One region of the Brevibacillus sp. HD3.3A genome, then DNA from elsewhere that is predicted to be linked to it. Evidence: a T-box and tRNA genes for the amino acid it is inferred to sense, from the RefSeq annotation. Region 1 holds a T-box; the other regions hold tRNA genes.
The links. A T-box is a leader RNA that pairs with one kind of tRNA and senses whether it is charged. The one in region 1 lies ahead of argS (arginine--tRNA ligase), so its partner is inferred to be a tRNA-Arg.

Region 1 (5,581 bases):
TTGGCCAGAAACGAGCTTTCGTAAAATTCGCTGCCGATCGCGTAATACTGGTCGCCCCACGTTTTCGCCAGATGGGCGCCCATGGAGGCGGTGATGCCAGCCGTCGTCGACGTTTTTTCGATGTGTCCGTTATGTCCGGCGATAAACAGTTGCTGGCGTCCGTAAAATTTCTTTTCAAACGCGAGAATCCAGTTGACCCGGTCGGCCATGAAGCGGTCGCGCGTGCTGCCGTAAGGGACGTTCGTTCCGTGCAAAGTGGCATTTTGCATGATCGATTCGGCATAGGCGACAGCCAGCTCGTAGTCTTTTTCCGAGCTTTTGGCGATGTAGGCGGTTTTGTTTTGCTTGATTCGTTCGAGCATGTGGCGAGTCGAAGCAAGGCTCTCCTTTGCGAGCTTTTCGTCGGACACGGTTTGATCGGTCAGCTTGGCGAGTGCCTTTGCCGATTCAGAAGCAAGCGCAGGGTCGACTTTTTGCAAGTAGGCGAAAAGCCTTGTCTTGTTGTGATCGTAGCGCTGCATGTCAAATCCGTAAAAATGGATTTTTTGGTCGGCAGGCTGCTTTTCATTGTAAGTGCGCATCCAGGACAGCAGATCGGCCATTTCTTGCGTGTTGTAGATGGCGAAGCCGATCGCCTTTGCCGCATCGTTTGCGGTTACATGTCCACCCAAAAGGAAGTCGTTGACCTTCTGGGCGCCGCCAAAATCACCTTCGATGGCAAACACGCGATAGCCTTGCTTCTCGACTACATGCCGGAATACGTCCAGCTTGAGCGTAGTGAACTGCTTGTTTCCGTGCGTAGCTTCGCCAAAGCCGATAATCGTCTTCGCGGGCAGCTCCATTTTCGCTACAGGAACGGCATATTTTTGCAAAGAGCTTTGCAGGGAGCTTGCAGCAGGGGCAGGGGTGTCAAAGCCAGTCAGGACGCTGAGCATGAGCAGCAAGCTTGCGGCGATCAAAACAATTTTTTTCATAACAATCTCACTTTCTTCGGGGCGTTTTTCAAAAAGAATCTGCTTCACAACGGTTGTCTGTCCTCATTCGTGTTGAGCGAGCAGATGTTGTTGCAGCGTAACGGCGATCTCGGTGGGGTTCTCCACCTGCACGACAATTTTCCGGTATTTCGCATGTCCTTCCAAATCAAGCAAAAGCAGATGATTCGTCCGCTCGAAGGAAAGGAAGTACCAATCGTTTCCGTAGAGGAATCTGCCCGCATATGTGCTGGAAAAAGGAATCTCCGTTCCCGGCATGCGCAGCGTTCCCGGCTCGGGAGTAAAGGAATCGACTTGAACATGCTTGATGAATCGATACGGCATGGTAATGCGGTTCTCGAATGCGATCACCGCGCGCCAGCCGCTGAGCGCCAATGTGCACTCCGACGGGCCAAACTGTATCGTTCTGCTCACATCCACTCACCACCGATGACGTTTTTCTTTTTATTATCGCAAAGCATGACAAAAAATGGAACGATTTAGGTGGTGAGATATCGGCAAGCGAGCCGTGGCTGCTGTTTTCCAAAAAGGAAAGCCGGCGTTTCCTGAGAGCAGGAGGCAGCCGGCTTTCGTGATCTTGCGACAGTTACATTTCCTCTGGAGCAGCCAGTCCGAGCAGGCGCAATCCTTCTTTCAGGACAGCGACTACCGCAGCTACGAGCTGGAGGCGGGACGCTTTGACGTCTTCTTCCTCGGCCAAAATGCGCACGTTGGCGTAGAACTTGTTGAACGATTGGGCAAGGTCGATGACGTACTTGCCGATTTGCGACGGATCGAAATTGTCGCTGGCCCGTTCAATCACTTCCGGGAAGCTGTTCAGCAAAGTGATGACTGCCCACGCTTCCTTGCTGTCCAATGCATCTGGTACGAGGCTGGCAGTTGTTTGCGGCTTGTACTCTCCTTTGCGCAGAAGCGAGCAAGCGCGCGCATGCGTGTATTGCACGTACGGCCCTGTCTCGCCTTCAAAGGTGAGCATTTCTTCCCAGGAGAAGTTGATGTCGTTCAGACGGTAGTTTTTCAGGTCGTGGAAAATGACGGCACCGACCCCGACTTGGCGGGAAACTTCGTCCTTGTTCGCGAGGGAAGGATTTTTCTCCTCAATCACTTTTTGCACATCGGCAATCGCCTGCGCCAAAACTTCTTCGAGCAGGACGACTTTTCCTTTACGCGTGGACATTTTCTTGCCGTCTTTGAGCATCATGCCGAACGGGATGTGATGCATGTCGGCGGACCAGGCGTAGCCCATTTTCTCCAATACTTTGTAGAGCTGCTGGAAGTGGAGGCGCTGCTCGTTTCCTACGACGTAGAGCGCTTTTGCGAAGTCGTACGTCTCATGACGGTACAGGGCGGCTGCCAGATCGCGCGTGGCGTACAAAGTAGCGCCGTCCGACTTTTTGATCAGGCATGGCGGCATGTTGTACTCATCGAGACTGACAACCATGGCGCCGTCCGATTCGGTCAGCAAGCCTTTTTCTTCGAGCAGGGTGACGACGCGATCCATTTTGTCGTTGTAGAAAGCTTCCCCGTGCGTGGAGTCGAAGGAGACGTTCATCAGCTCGTAAATTTTCATGAACTCCTTGAGCGATTCGTCGCGGAACCATTTCCACAGATGCTGCGCCTCGGCGTCGCCATCTTCCAGCTTTTTGAACCATTCGCGGCCCTGGTCTTCCAAGGTAGAGTCGTTTTCAACTTCTTCGTGGAAACGCACGTACAGGCTGAGCAGTTCTTTGATCGGCTCCGCTTTGACTTTCTCCTCGTCACCCCACAGGCGATAGGCGACGATCAGCTTGCCGAACTGTGTGCCCCAGTCACCCAAGTGGTTGATGCGCACAGGCTGGTAGCCGCGTTTTTCCATGATGTTCGCAATCGCGTTTCCGATGACGGTCGAACGCAAGTGCCCCATGGAAAACGGCTTGGCGATGTTAGGGGAGGAGAGGTCGATCGGCACTTTGCGGCCTTGGCCTGCTTCACTGCTGCCGTAAGCGCTGCCTTGTGCCAGGATGGTGCCAATGACTTGCTCCGCCACGTTTTGCTGATCGAGAAACAAGTTGACGTAAGGGCCGACTGCTTGTGCCGAGCGCAGCGGCGCACCTTCTATTTTTTCCGCAAGCTCTGTCGCGATCATCGGCGGAGCTTTGCGCAGTGCTTTTGCCAATTGGAAACATGGGAAAGCGATATCTCCCATAGCCGGGTTTGGCGGTGTTTCCAGCATGTTGTACACCGTTTCTTGCGAGAAATCGTTCACACCGAGTCCGGTGAGGGCCGCGGCGATTTTTTCTGCCACTTGATGTTTGTAACTCATGGTAATTCTCCTTTCAGATGGGAAAAGCTTTGGAACGGAACGTTTGAAAAATAAAAAAACCTCTACGTCTCCTGTAAAAAGAGACGAGAGGTTGTGCTCCCGCGGTGCCACTCTTGTTGTTTTTGCCTGCATGATTTGGTTGAGGCAAAAACCGCTTTGCGCTGCTGTAACGGGCAGACCCGGCAAAACCCTACACAATCCAGACGCTTACATCTATAGCGTCAGATGTTCAGGCCGCATCTCCGAGGGGCGCTTCCGCACTTGGTCAGGCATCGGGCTTCCACCATCCCCGATTCGCTACAGCCGTAAGTCCAAGGGTACTGTCCTCATCAACGATTCGCTTGTTTACCTAGCATTATAGCCGTTTTTGGTGCTTTTGTGCAACTTACTCTTCCGGTTTTTTCAAAATCTTGTCGAGTGCCGCGAAATACTCCTGCGTCAGCTTTTCTCTTTCTTCCGCCGTCAAGTTTTCGGCATGCATCCATTGCGCCTTGTACTGCTCCAGTTTTTCCACCATGGCCAGCTCGGCAGCCGCTTCTTCTTCCAGATCGTAATTCTCGGATGGATCAAAAGGGATCAGCCGATTGTCGTTGCCGCTGCGCAGGTAGGAAGAGCGCCAGTTTTCCGGGAAGTGGTAATCCTGATCGCCAAACATCAGACCGAGAACGTCGTCGGAGTCGAGTGGCAAAAAGTGATCGTAATTGTCCCTTCTGCCGCCTTCGGACAGGTTGATATGCGACAAAAAGTAGCGCAAATAGTGTTCACCTGTTTCGGTATGCTTTACGATGGAATATGTTTCAAACTCGGATGTTTCCAGTTCCTTTACCGTCTCTATACAGGACAAAAACTCGTCTTTTTCACAAGCGAGCAAAGTGTTCATCGTCAATCGTTCCTTTCTAGGGGTTAGGTAAGCCTCATGATAGCAAAAGCGTTCCGCTCTGACAACGAACGCAGTGCGCGCAGGTGTCGTCTTTTCCGCTGAAAACAGAGGCCAGGAAAAATAAATCGCGATTTCTGTCACAAAAAGCAGGCTGCTGGATCAAATGGATATCGTTTGCAAGAGGAGGTGAAGCAAAGTGAATGTCAATCTGAATGCCAGTGCAAAGGCTAACGCGGCAGAGCGGTCTTTGCAGCCGACCAAGGATGCGCTGCTGTCGACTTTGATGAATGACTACGGTGACAAAATCGTCCAGCTCGCCTACATGATCGTCAAAGATCGCGGAATCGCGGAAGACATCACACAGGAAGTGTTCCTGAAAGCCTATCGGTCGCTGGATCAGTTTCGCCATGAGAGCAGTTTGAAAACATGGCTGTACCGGATTGCCATCAATGAATCGCGCAAGTATTTGCGATCGTGGTCGTTCCGGCAAATCTTTTCTACGTTTGTCTCCCCGAAAGAAACCGTGCCGGAACAAGTGGCGGAAGGGAACGTGGAATCGTCCGTTTTCAAGCAACTGGACCAGGTACATATCGCCGAGAAAGTCATGATGCTGTCGCCTTTGTATCGAAAGGTCATGGTACTTCATTACTATGAAGATTTGTCAATTAAGGAAGTAGCACAAGTGCTGGATATTTCCGAGGATGCGGTACGGACGCAGCTGCATCGGGCGCGCAAACATTTTCGGGCATTGTGTGAAAAGGAGGGATTGGAATGGAACTAGATCAGGGGCTGCGTGAAGCTGTACGCGAAGCAGGGAAAGCGGCAGCTTCGGAAGTGAAGTTTACCCGGGAAATGGAAGAGAGGATTCGGATGGAGGTCGGGAAGAAAAAGCAGAAAAATCACAAGCAGTTAGTCATGGCGGGATCGCTTGCGGCTTGTCTGGCATTGACCGTGCTAGGGGTGCGAGAGGGCTTTCTGCCGTCCATGTCGCCGCAAAAAAATGGAACGAGCGCAGCGGCGGCGCATCAAACGGACAAAACCGCGGAGCAGGCCGTTTCACCGGAACAAGCGCTGGCTCCGCTGCAAAAGGCAGTCCCTGAGCTTGGCGGTGTCACACTGCGCAAAGGCGAGACGCTGGATGGGATTGCGCTTGTGACCTTGCTGCAAAAGGACAGGGCAATCGGACAAGTCGCGTATGACACCCGGACGGGGCGGATCGAAAGCTACTTGCTGGACGCAAGCAGTGACGGCGAGAAAACAACGATTGCGCCCGCGCAAGCAGAGAAAGTCGCGCAAGCATTTTTGCAGACCGCGCTCGGTGAAGAAGCGAAGGTTTACGCGCATCAGGCGACAGAAGTTTATGCGGATGAGGATTGGCGCAACGGAACGTGGATGAACGTCAGCTAT
Region 2 (5,581 bases), 3.0 Mb from region 1:
ATGCAAGCTCCCCCTGACCTAAATATTGGCACAGGGGGAGCTTTTTTCAGTCAATTCTGGCGCCTGGCAAATTCCGCTCGCAGCTCTTCCATGGTCACGACATGAGTGATCGAGCGAAATACGACCTCTCCATCAATCGCGACTACCGGAATCACCAGCATCATCTCTTCGTGCAACGTTTCATCGCTTTCGATATCCACGACGCTTAGCTGTAAAGGAAACTCCTCTGCCAAAGCGCGGATGATCAGTTCCACATCTTCGCACAGATGGCATTTTTTTCGTCCGTACAAGACAATTTCAAGCTGCCTGTTGTTCATTGGCTTTTAAAACCTCTTTCGTTTGGCCGAGGATGGAATCAGCATTTCCTCCCGATACTTGGCGACCGTGCGGCGAGAAATCTCGATTCCTTCTGCAAGCAGCATTTCCCCCAGCTTCTGGTCGGAGAGTGGCGCCTTGCGATCCTCCTGCTCAATCAGCGCCTTGATTCTGCGTTTTACGCTCTCGGAGGACGTTGCAGACCCGCTGGAAGTGGTGAGTGCCGAAGTGAAAAAGTATTTCAGCTCGAAAATTCCCCGCGGCGTTTGCACGTATTTGTTGCTGGTTGCCCGGCTGATCGTCGATTCATGCAAGCTGACGCGCTCGGCGATTTCCTTTTGCGTCATCGGCTTCAAATAATGGATGCCCCGGTCAAAAAAGTCGCGTTGCATGTCCACGATCGCCTGCGTTACGCGCATGAGAGTCAGACGGCGCTGTTCCAGGCTCTTCGCCAGCCACATGGCGGCGTTGAGCTTGTCGTGGATAAACTGCTTCGCTTCTTCCTGGCTTTTTTGCTGACTGAGCATTTTTTCATAAAAGCTGTTGATTTTCAAGCGCGGAGCCGCCACATCGTTGACTAGCACCACGTACTCGCTGCCGACTTTTTCCACGGTCACGTCCGGGATGACGTATCTTGTCTCGGATTGAGAGAACTGAGCACCCGGCCTGGGATTCAGCGTCCGAACGAGATCCGCCATCGTCTGCACTTCCTGCGGCGTGCAGCCTACTTTGTCGGCAATGCGCTGGTAACGGTTGTCTGCGAGGTCTTGCAGGTGGTTGCGGACGACCATGACGATCTTCTCGTCATCGAGCGCCAGGTGCTCCAACTGCAACAGCAAACATTCCTCCAGACTGCGCGCCGCTACTCCTACCGGGTCAAAGTGCTGCAAGACCGACAGTACATCCTCAATCTCCAGCATCTCTACTCCGAGATTGCGGCTCGCTTCCTCCAGCGTTATTTCCAGGTAACCTTTTTCGTCCAGGTTTCCGATCAAAAACAGTGCGATTTGCCTTTGCAAAGGGGAGAAGCCCTTCACGTAGCCAAGCTGCCGCTCCAGATGCTCATACAAGTTTTCACTGCCTTGCTGAACATAATCCAACGGGTTGTAAGTGCTTTCATTTTTTGCCGGAGAGTACTCACCCGTCGCGCGGTTGCCAACGATTTCCTTCCAGTCAATCTCTGGCGCCGGCTTTTCGGCTTTCGCCGAGGCCACTTCTCCCGCTACTTCCAGGTCGAATACAGGATTTTCGTTGGCCTGATCCTGCAAATAGGAAATCAGGTCAACAGCTGAGTATTGCAATATGGTAATGGCTTGACGCAATTCCGGCGTCATCACTAATTTCAGCGTCTGTTCTTGATACAACCCCAGTCCCATGTTCATGAAGTTCGCCCCCTTCCCACTGCTTCTTGCGAGATGTCTCTTTAATTTTCATTATATTCGTTCTCTCTTGCAATTTTCCTGCCAATTTTTGAAGATGATCTGCAAAAATTAATGCTCCGCTTCTGTTCACACTCATGAAAAAAAATCACACAAAATCTCGTTTTTCGTTTGCATTTTCCTGTGGTAATCCCTTATAATTGATTAGTGTCACCCATTCACATCATACGCCTGTAGCTCAGTGGATAGAGCAATGGTCTCCGGAACCATGTGCGGGGGTTCGATTCCCTTCAGGCGTACCATATGAAAAAAGACTGGACTCGCTCCAGTCTTTTTTGTTTTCCTTGGTCTGACCTTGTCTTTCTACCTGAAAGCCTGCGACAGCACATCCCCATCGCAGGCTCACAGGCAAACCATTCATTCGTTCTGCGCTACTGATCCAGCTCTTTCTGCGCCAGTTCTTTCCCCGGAAGCGGATCTACCTGCTCCGGTTTGCGGGCATAAGCTTTGTTTGTAATCAATATCGTGAGTCCGATGATGAGGACAAAGACAATCACCAACGCAACAATAAACCCCGTACTCATGCAAGACACCTCCGCCTGTTTTCCTTCTTTCATTATAGCCTATTTTTTCGTCCAGTTTGAACCGTCCTCCGTTTGCCAATTTTTCGTTTTCCATATTGTCCCTTTCTATTCTGAATTTGGTGATAGGAAAATAACCCCAATAGCTCGAATACTATGACTATCTTGACACGAATCTGCAAATCCAAATAATTGAATGCCAAGGCAGGATAGCTATGACAGATAAGCTCACGCCCACATACAAGTGGAAAAAAAGGCGCTCCCACCCCGACGCGGCGAGACTCTTCTTCCCGGATCAGATTTTGAAAGCATTTTTTCACTTTACGACAGACGCCATCTCGATCAGTGACATGAACAACCAGATCGTTTTGGTCAATCAGGCATTTGAACAGTATTACGGCTGGTCGCTTGCGGAAATCAACGCCTCCCCGTACTGCTTTATCCCGGACGAGCTTGTCAGCGAGACGAGACAGTTGTTTGATGCCGTCCGAAACATGGGCGTGCATTTGACCAACTACGAAACGATCCGCAGGCGAAAAGACGGCACACAGGTGGAGGTTACGTTGTCCGCCGCCCCCATACGCGACGCAAACGGAAGCATCATCGCCGCTTCGTGCCTCACGCGAGACATTTCCGAGCGCAAACGGGTCGAAAAAGCGTTGCTTCAAACAGAAACCAAGTATCGACTGTTGATAGACCATACCCAAGATATCGTCACGATTTTCGACGAGTCGCTGAAGCGTGTCTACGTTTCCCCCTCTGTCGAGCAGCAATTGGGCTATTTGCCTTCCGAACTCGTCTCCCCCGGCAGCCTGGAGATTACACATCCAGACGATTTCCCCCTGCTTTTGACCAAGAAGCAAGAAATTTTCGAAAAGAATCAGCCGGTTTTCCTGGAATTTCGCTCCCGGCACAAAAATGGAACATGGATTTCTTTTGAGACACGCGGGATTCCCGTTGCTTCCGAGGATGGCACGGTGAAAAACGTCATGTTTGTCTCCCGCAATGTCATGGAGCGCAAAGTATCTGAAGCGGCCTTGTCCAAAATCAGAAAAGAAAGCCAACTTATCGCGGAGCATACGGACGATTTGATTTTGATAACCGACAAGCACGGAGACATCGTCCACCTCTCTCCCTCATACGAGCGAGTCACGGGAACGATGAGGCATGCCGGCAAGCTGTCCTTCAAAAACATTCACCCGGATGATCTGGAACGCGTCGACCTGCAATTTCAAGATTTAATGGAAACGCTGGAGCCGCGAACGTGTGAATTTCGCTATCGCACGGTGAGCGGCGACTGGCTCGTGCTGGAGGCAAAAGGAACCCCGATCCTGGCCGACAACGGCGAATGCGACGGCTTCATTATCGTTTCCCGCGATATTACCGAGCGGAGAAACAACGAGATGCTGCTGCGCAATGCCGAGAAACTCTCTGTCATCGGCGAGCTGGCAGCGGGCATCGCTCACGAAATCCGCAATCCGCTCACTTCGCTGCGCGGCTTTATTCAGCTGTTGAAGCCGACGCTGGTTGATCATCAAATGTACGCAGACATCATGCTTTCCGAGCTGGATCGAATCAATTTCATCGTCAGTGAGTTGCTCGTGCTCGCGAAGCCGCACAACGTCAAGATCAAATCTCTCCCGCTGGTCTTCTTGCTGAAAAATGTGCTGACCTTGCTGGCGTCAGAAGCAAACTTGAAGAACATCCGCTTCCACACCGCTTTTGGCTGCGATCCCCTCATCTCCGGGGAAGAAAACCAGCTCAAGCAAGTGTTTATCAACGTCATCAAAAATGCAATCGAGGCCATGAGCGGGCATGGAGATGTCACCCTGACCACTTCGGCAAAAGCCGCTGGCCAAGTGGTCATCACGATTACCGACAATGGCTGCGGCATACCGGAAGAGCTGCTTCCCAAGCTGGGCGAGCCTTTTTTCACGACCAAAGACAATGGAACCGGATTAGGGCTGATGATCAGCCGCAAAATCATCAAAGACCACGACGGCCATCTGGAAGTGAGCAGCAAGCCAGGTGAAGGAACTACGGTAAAAATCACGTTGCCGATTGTCGCCGCTGAAAAAGGGCTATCCTAAAGAAAGGCGTCAAGCCAAACCGCATGGAGGTGCCCGATGGATTTTACCAAGATGAGTACGAGTGAGTTCGTCGCCAAAATTCATGAATCACAAGCCAAAAACCTCAGAAGCCGCAAGCATCAAGGCTACGGCCATCCAGAAAAACGCCTGCCGAGCAAGCAAGGAATCTGGTAAACACAAAAACCCACCCAGGAGCTTATCGCTCGCTTGGGTGGGCTTTTGCTTATTGCGGGTCTTGCTTATTCAGGTTGCGATCTCGCTCGGACTTTTGCTTTTGCGTGCCCTGCGTCTTGCTGCTGTGTCCCTGATTGCCGCCGTTTTTCGTATTGCGATTGTTTGACATGCGAATCCCTCCTCATGTTAGCTGGTCTTCGTGCCAAACGTAGTATGTCCGAAACGGCCTGATCATACTGAGCGATTATTTCGCTTCCCCGATGTATACTTTTTGACCGTTCTCGTATTTGTACACATATACGGACGCGAACTCGTTGTCGCCTTTTTCGTTGAACGTTACGTTAACGAATTTGCCTTTGTAGTCTTTTGTTTTGTGCACAGCTTCCAGCACTTGCTCACGGGTTGGCTTTTTGCCGCCGTTCGCTTTGATCGCCTCTTCCAAACCGCTGAGCATTACACCCATGGAGTCATAGCCAAAGGATGTGAAGATACCCACTTTGTTGCCAGTCGATTTTTCAAAGTCTTCGATCCATTTCTTGCCTTCAGGTGTAGCCCCTACATCGCCGACAGTAGAAGTGAACACTACGTTGTTCGCGTTATCGGCACCAGCGATTTTCACCAGGTCAGCAGAGTCGTAGCCGTCTCCACCCATGAAGATGCCTTTGTAGCCTTTTTCGCGCGCTTGCTTCACGATAATGCCCGCATCGGAGTAGTAACCGCCGAAGTAGATCATTTCCGGATTTTTGGATACGATCTGGTTGATGACGGCACTGTAATCTTTCTCTCCAGCTGTTACCCCTTCAAAGCCGACAATTTCCACGCCGTCTTTTTCAAATTGCTTTTTCACTTCTTCAGCAAGCCCTTGACCGTAAGCAGCCTTGTCGTGCATGACGAACGCTGTTTTTACGCCCAGTTGGTTTTTCGCATAGATCGCTGCCTTGGAACCTTGCTGATCGTCACGCGCACAGATGCGGTGTACGATCTTTTTGCCTTGCTCCGTCAGGTCAGAGCCTGTCGCAGATGGCGATACCATGACGAGCTT
Region 3 (5,581 bases), 2.3 Mb from region 1:
GGAAGCGGCCGAGCTGCTCGGGGCAAGTCCTTGGCATTTTTGGCTGCGAATCGGTTTCCCGGTACTGTTTCCGGGCATCGTCGGCACATTCAGCATTTTGTTTGCCAACGCAATGGGTGCCTATGCTTCGGCCTACGCGCTCACGGGCAGCAACTACAACCTTGTGCCGATTCGGATTGGCGCGCTTGTCTCCGGCGACATTTTTGCCAGACCGGAGCTGGGTAGCGCTCTCGCCGTACTGCTCGGCCTGACGCTTGCCGCCGCCCTGGTCGTGAACGAGTGGCTGACGCGGAAGATTCGGAGGGATTTGTCTTGAAGCGAATTGGTTTGCCATCCTTGTCGTTTGCGTTGGTCATGCTGTATTTGTTTTTGCCTGTAGCGGCTACCGTACTTTATTCGCTGGCAACCGAGTGGAACAGCACGGTTTTGCCGGAAGGGCTCACGCTAAAATGGTTCGCGGAGCTGTATGGCGATCCCCGATTTTTGCAGGCATTCGGGCGCTCTTTTGTGCTGAGCTTTTTGACGACAGTTGTTGCTGTCGTGATTATCGTCCCGGCCGTTTTCTCCATTGTCGTTTACGCTCCCCGGATGGAGAAACTGGTTCAGCTTTTTGTGATGCTGACCTACGCTGTACCTGGCGTCATTATGGCGGTCGGCTTGATTCGTACTTATTCAGGCAACGGGATTCCGATGATCGTTATTACAGCCGGGGCGTATCTGGTCGGTCTGCTTCCGTATCTTTATCAAGGAACGCGAAACAGCCTGCTTGCCCTGCACGCCCGTTCATTGATGGAGGCGGCCGAGCTGCTGGGTGCGAGTCGCTGGCAGGCGTTCGTCCGGATTATCGTGCCGAATATTATGTCCGGAATTTTCGTGTCGGCGCTCCTGTCGTTCTCCATCCTGTTCGGTGAATTTGTCCTGATCAACATTCTCGTGGGAGGAAGATACGAGACCCTGCAACTGTATTTGTACAACAAGCTATCGGCAAGCGGGCATGTCGCCAGCGCGATTACTGTCACTTATTTTGTCCTGATGGCGATCATCACCAGCCTGATTGTCAGATTCACACGCCGAAGCTTCGCACGCAAGGAGGTCTCCTGATGAGCTACGTCCAAATCGAACACATGTCCAAAACTTTTCACGGCCAGCACGTGTTAAAGCAACTCGACCTTGCGATTGAAAAAGGCGAGCTGGTTACGTTGCTTGGCCCTAGCGGGTGCGGCAAAAGTACGCTGTTGCGCATCCTCAGCGGTCTGACTGCCCCTGACATGGGCAAGATTTACATTGACGGCAAAGATGTGACTGACGTGTCGCCAAAAGACAGGGAGATCGGCATGGTGTTCCAATCGTATGCGCTTTTTCCCAATCTTACGGTCAGTCAAAACATTGCCTTTGGCCTGGAAATGAACAAAGTCCCGAAAGCGGATATTCGGCTGCGTGTCCAGGAAATGATCGAGCTGGTCGGGCTTGCGGGAAAAGAGCAAAACTATCCGCGCGAACTGTCTGGCGGCCAGCAGCAGCGTGTAGCCCTCGCCCGTTCGCTGGTTACCCGGCCAAAAGTGCTTTTGCTCGATGAGCCGCTCAGTGCCCTGGATGCCCAGATTCGCAAAAACTTGCAAAAACAGCTGCGCACCATCCAACGCGAGCTGAACATGACGACTGTGCTGGTTACGCACGATCAGGAAGAGGCCATGGCTGTCAGTGACCGCATCTACATCATGAACGGCGGCCGTATCGTGCAGCACGGCAGTCCTCATGAGATTTACACCCAGCCACACTCTGAATTTGTCGCTCGCTTCATTGGAAATTACAACGTGCTGACCGCCGAGCAGCTGAACCGAATCGCGCCCGATCTGTCCATTCGGGAGGCAGCCGAGCGGTTCGCCATCCGCCCCGAGACATTTCGCGAACAGCCTGTAACTGCGGAAGACATCCGCTTGACCGGGAAGATTGCTCATGTATCCATGCTCGGCAACGTTACCCGTTACGAACTGAACATTGGCGATGTTTCTGTACTGGTGGACACGCTGCACATGTCCTTCGAGTCCGAGCAGACAGGCACAACCAAAACATTGTATTTATGTCCCAAGGATGTGATTCCGCTCTATGACACTATTGCCTGAAGAACGACAGCAAGTGATTCTGGACGAACTGAACCGACACGGTAAAATTCAGGTGATGAATCTGGCAAAAAGCCTGGCAGTAACACCAGAGACCATTCGACGCGATCTGGACCAGTTGGAACAGCAACGCATGCTAAAACGGGTGTACGGCGGAGCGATCCCTTATCATTTGCCAAAACGAGAGCCGCATTTTGAAAAGAAACAAGCGATCCAACAGGCGGCAAAAACGAAAATCGGCCAAATCGCGGCAGAGCTTTTGGCTGACGGAGACACGATCGCGCTCGATGTCGGAACGACAACACTGGAGCTGGCACGTGCCATCAAGGGCCTCAACCAACTGACGATCGTCACCAATTCGCTCCCTGCTGCCGCTTTGTTGAACGAGTTGTTGGAAGCAAATCAATTCAACGGCCAGGTGATTATGCTGGGGGGTCTGACCCATCCGGCTCAACAATCGGTTGCCGGGGCGTTTACTTGCGAGCTGCTCTCGCGCTTTCATTTTGACAAAGCTTTTATTTCCTGCGGAGGAATCACCGCTGATGGCTTCACCGACTACGACATGGAAGAAACTTTGTGTTCGACCATGATGGTACAGCGCTCGGAGCAAGTTTATGTTTTGGCAGACACATCGAAAATCGGCCAAACGCAATTTTCCCGTATATGCGGCTGGCCGGATGTCAGCGCGGTCGTTTGTGACCAGCCGATGCCGGATGAATGGCTTTCGTCAGGCATTCAAACTACCTGGATAAGCGAACATCCGCTAAGGAGAGACTTCACATGCTGATTGACTATCATCTTCATCTGGAAGAAGGGCCCTATTCACTGCGCTGGCTTGACCGCACCAATGCGGCCCTCGATCACTTTCATCCATTAACCCAACCTCGACATACCCGCGCCTGGCTGCTGGACAGCATGGCGCGATTAAATAACCGCTTGTCTCGCGGGGCATACGACCCGGCCTGGATCGATCTGTATTTGCGTGAGGCACTGAACAAAGGCTTGAAAGAAGTAGGGATTGTCGATCATTTATACCGTTTCCGCGAAGCGCGCCCTTACTTTGAACGGTACATGGAGCTGGGCGATACCGATTTGGGTCGCTTGCAGCGCACTTGGCTTGATCAGGTATGCACGGAGAGCCTCAGCGACTTTTGCGCGGCGATTGAGGCAGCAAAGCCGCATTGGTCGGCAAGCGGCGTGGAGTTGCGGCTGGGGATCGAAGCGGATTATTTTATCGGCGGGGAAAAAGAGTTGGAAAGCTTGCTGGCAGGCGCCTCGTGGGATTATGTGATCGGCTCTGTCCACTTTTTGCACGGGTGGGGCTTTGACAATCCCGAGACTCGCCAGTTGTTTGAGCAGCATGACTTGAAACAGCTGTACGCGGACTTTTTCCACACGGTTGAATGTATGATCAGGAGTGAGTTGTTTGATTTTGTCGCCCATCTGGACAATTTGAAAGTGTTCTCCTATCGGCCTGCGGAAGCGGAGCTTGTGCCCCATTACAACAGGATCGCGACTGCTTTGAAAGAAACGAATACAGCGACCGAAATCAATGCGGGCTTGTACTACCGCTATCCCGTTCAGGAGATGTGCCCCAGCCCGGCTTTTTTGGACGTTCTGGTGGCGCACGGCGTGCCGCTGACGCTCTCGTCCGATGCGCATTTTCCCGACGATATTGGAAAGTATGTGGCAGCGAATTTGGATACGATTCGTTCGCTGGGGGTGGCGGAGGTTGCTACTTTTTCTGGGCGTCGACGGATTATGAAGGCGATTAGGTAAGTGGCAGGTATTGCAGGCTGCAGGTGAGAGTTGCTTGTAGGAGTTGGAATGGGACAGATGGGATAGGTTGGTGTTTTGGGTTTGGGGTGGTCGCTGGTCGTATATATTGTCTGGATATGACTGGCGGCCTGTTTTGATCAGGATCATTTTCGGGATGCGAAAAAACCTTGGAAAGCCAAGGTTTTTTTGCGTGGAATTTGCCAAAAGATGTGTACCTGCATATAATAAGAAGGTAGGTGAGGCGTCAGAAGAGGGTTCTTTGCCGCTTTTTGAAACAGTCCATACTTGTCCCCGTAGCTCAGCAGGATAGAGCAACGGTTTCCTAAACTGTAGGTCGGAGGTTCGAATCCTCTCGGGGACGCCATTGAAGAAAAAACCTTGATATAATCAGGGCTTTTTCTTATGAAAACAAGTCTGATTTGTATCTATAAAAACCAGAAGTATACATTTATTTACAAAAGATTACACTACAGGCATTTTCAGCGAGCGAAGATGACTTTTTGATAAAATGAAGACAAGCAAATAAGAAGTAAGCCACTCGGGGCGCCGGGTGGCTTTTTTGTTTGCATACTGGTCAAAATCTTTCAATTGATCAGACAAAACATAAATCAAAGGAGAGATCGTATGCGTAACAAAGAACTGAGGAACAGAGAGTGTTCGAAAAAGATTGCCCATCGTTACATTGTTAACTTTATCGATGGAGTTAGTGAGAAAGAGCAAAACAAGATCGTAAAGCAATTTGGTGGGAGAGTGCTAAAAAAATTCCGTACTCCAGCATTTGATCGTTTCGCTGTAGTTCATATTGACGATGCGCAGGTTGAGCAACTCCTAGCTCACAAGCTTGTTGAGAGTATCGACCAAGATATCGAGGCTGGAAGTCCGTCTAGTAATGAAGTAGAAACGTGGGGACATGCAACAGCTCAACTATATAACTTTTGGAATGCGGGATACACTGGTGCAGGAGTAAAGGTGGCCATTATTGATACTGGGATGTCTCCTCACCCGGACCTGCCAACGCCTCTTAGTACTTGGAATGTAGTAACCGATTCTACTGATGTGACAGATGTTAATCCAAGTAATCATGGACACGGTACCTGCAGTGCTGGCATCATTGCAGCTCGTAGTAATGGTTCCTTTGTAAAAGGCGTTGCTTTTGACTCTAACATTCATGTGATTAACTGTTACTTTCAAAAAGCAGGGGATACTCAAAGGTCTTATACGAATATTTCCTATACAACCGACGCGCTCCAATATGCTGCAACTTTGGATGTTGATGTTGTACTTTGTAATGTACAATTGATCGCTGGAAGTGCTTCTATGCAAGCTGCATGCGATATTTTAGAGGCAAAAGGTGTTCCTATCTTAGCAGCTGCAGGTAACTTTGCAGATGCGAATGGGGATATTACCAAGGATACCGTATATTACCCTGGACATTACGAAAAGGTTGTTGCAGTTGGTGCAGTCCAAAAAAGTTCGAGTTTCCCTTATCTAAAACGAGCATCATATTCAGGTACTGGCCCTTATTTGAATATCGCAAGCTTCACTGATTTGGAGACGACTAGCAAATCTGGAGGATATAACTATTCTTATAGCGGAACATCGTGTGCGACTCCCTTTGCTACGGGCGTAATGGCGTTGCTAAAACAGGCATATCCGCACTATTCCGCGCAGCAACTGAGGGA

Region 2: it has a tRNA-Arg gene. The T-box ahead of argS (arginine--tRNA ligase) is inferred to sense a tRNA for this amino acid. The anticodon was not compared.
Region 3: it has a tRNA-Arg gene. The T-box ahead of argS (arginine--tRNA ligase) is inferred to sense a tRNA for this amino acid. The anticodon was not compared.

What each region holds. Positions count from the first base shown of each region.
Region 1 covers NZ_CP085874.1:2,311,417-2,316,997, forward strand. Annotated here, with positions in the region: gene HP435_RS11350 (erythromycin esterase family protein) at 1-974, opposite strand, end outside; gene HP435_RS11355 (hypothetical protein) at 1,038-1,406, opposite strand; gene argS (arginine--tRNA ligase) at 1,579-3,294, opposite strand; T-box leader at 3,371-3,636, opposite strand; gene HP435_RS11365 (hypothetical protein) at 3,680-4,174, opposite strand; gene HP435_RS11370 (sigma-70 family RNA polymerase sigma factor) at 4,383-4,955, shown strand; gene HP435_RS11375 (YcdB/YcdC domain-containing protein) at 4,946-5,581, shown strand, end outside.
Region 2 covers NZ_CP085874.1:5,477,973-5,483,553, forward strand. Annotated here, with positions in the region: gene HP435_RS25610 (glutaredoxin family protein) at 51-317, opposite strand; gene rpoN (RNA polymerase factor sigma-54) at 324-1,697, opposite strand; tRNA gene HP435_RS25620 (tRNA-Arg) at 1,922-1,996, shown strand; gene HP435_RS25625 (hypothetical protein) at 2,126-2,278, opposite strand; gene HP435_RS25630 (PAS domain-containing sensor histidine kinase) at 2,491-4,365, shown strand; gene HP435_RS25635 (DUF4023 domain-containing protein) at 4,402-4,539, shown strand; gene HP435_RS25640 (branched-chain amino acid ABC transporter substrate-binding protein) at 4,784-5,581, opposite strand, start outside.
Region 3 covers NZ_CP085874.1:45,119-50,699, forward strand. Annotated here, with positions in the region: gene HP435_RS00280 (ABC transporter permease) at 1-316, shown strand, start outside; gene HP435_RS00285 (ABC transporter permease) at 313-1,101, shown strand; gene HP435_RS00290 (ABC transporter ATP-binding protein) at 1,101-2,123, shown strand; gene HP435_RS00295 (DeoR/GlpR family DNA-binding transcription regulator) at 2,107-2,907, shown strand; gene HP435_RS00300 (histidinol phosphate phosphatase domain-containing protein) at 2,901-3,899, shown strand; tRNA gene HP435_RS00305 (tRNA-Arg) at 4,187-4,263, shown strand; gene HP435_RS00310 (S8 family serine peptidase) at 4,524-5,581, shown strand, end outside.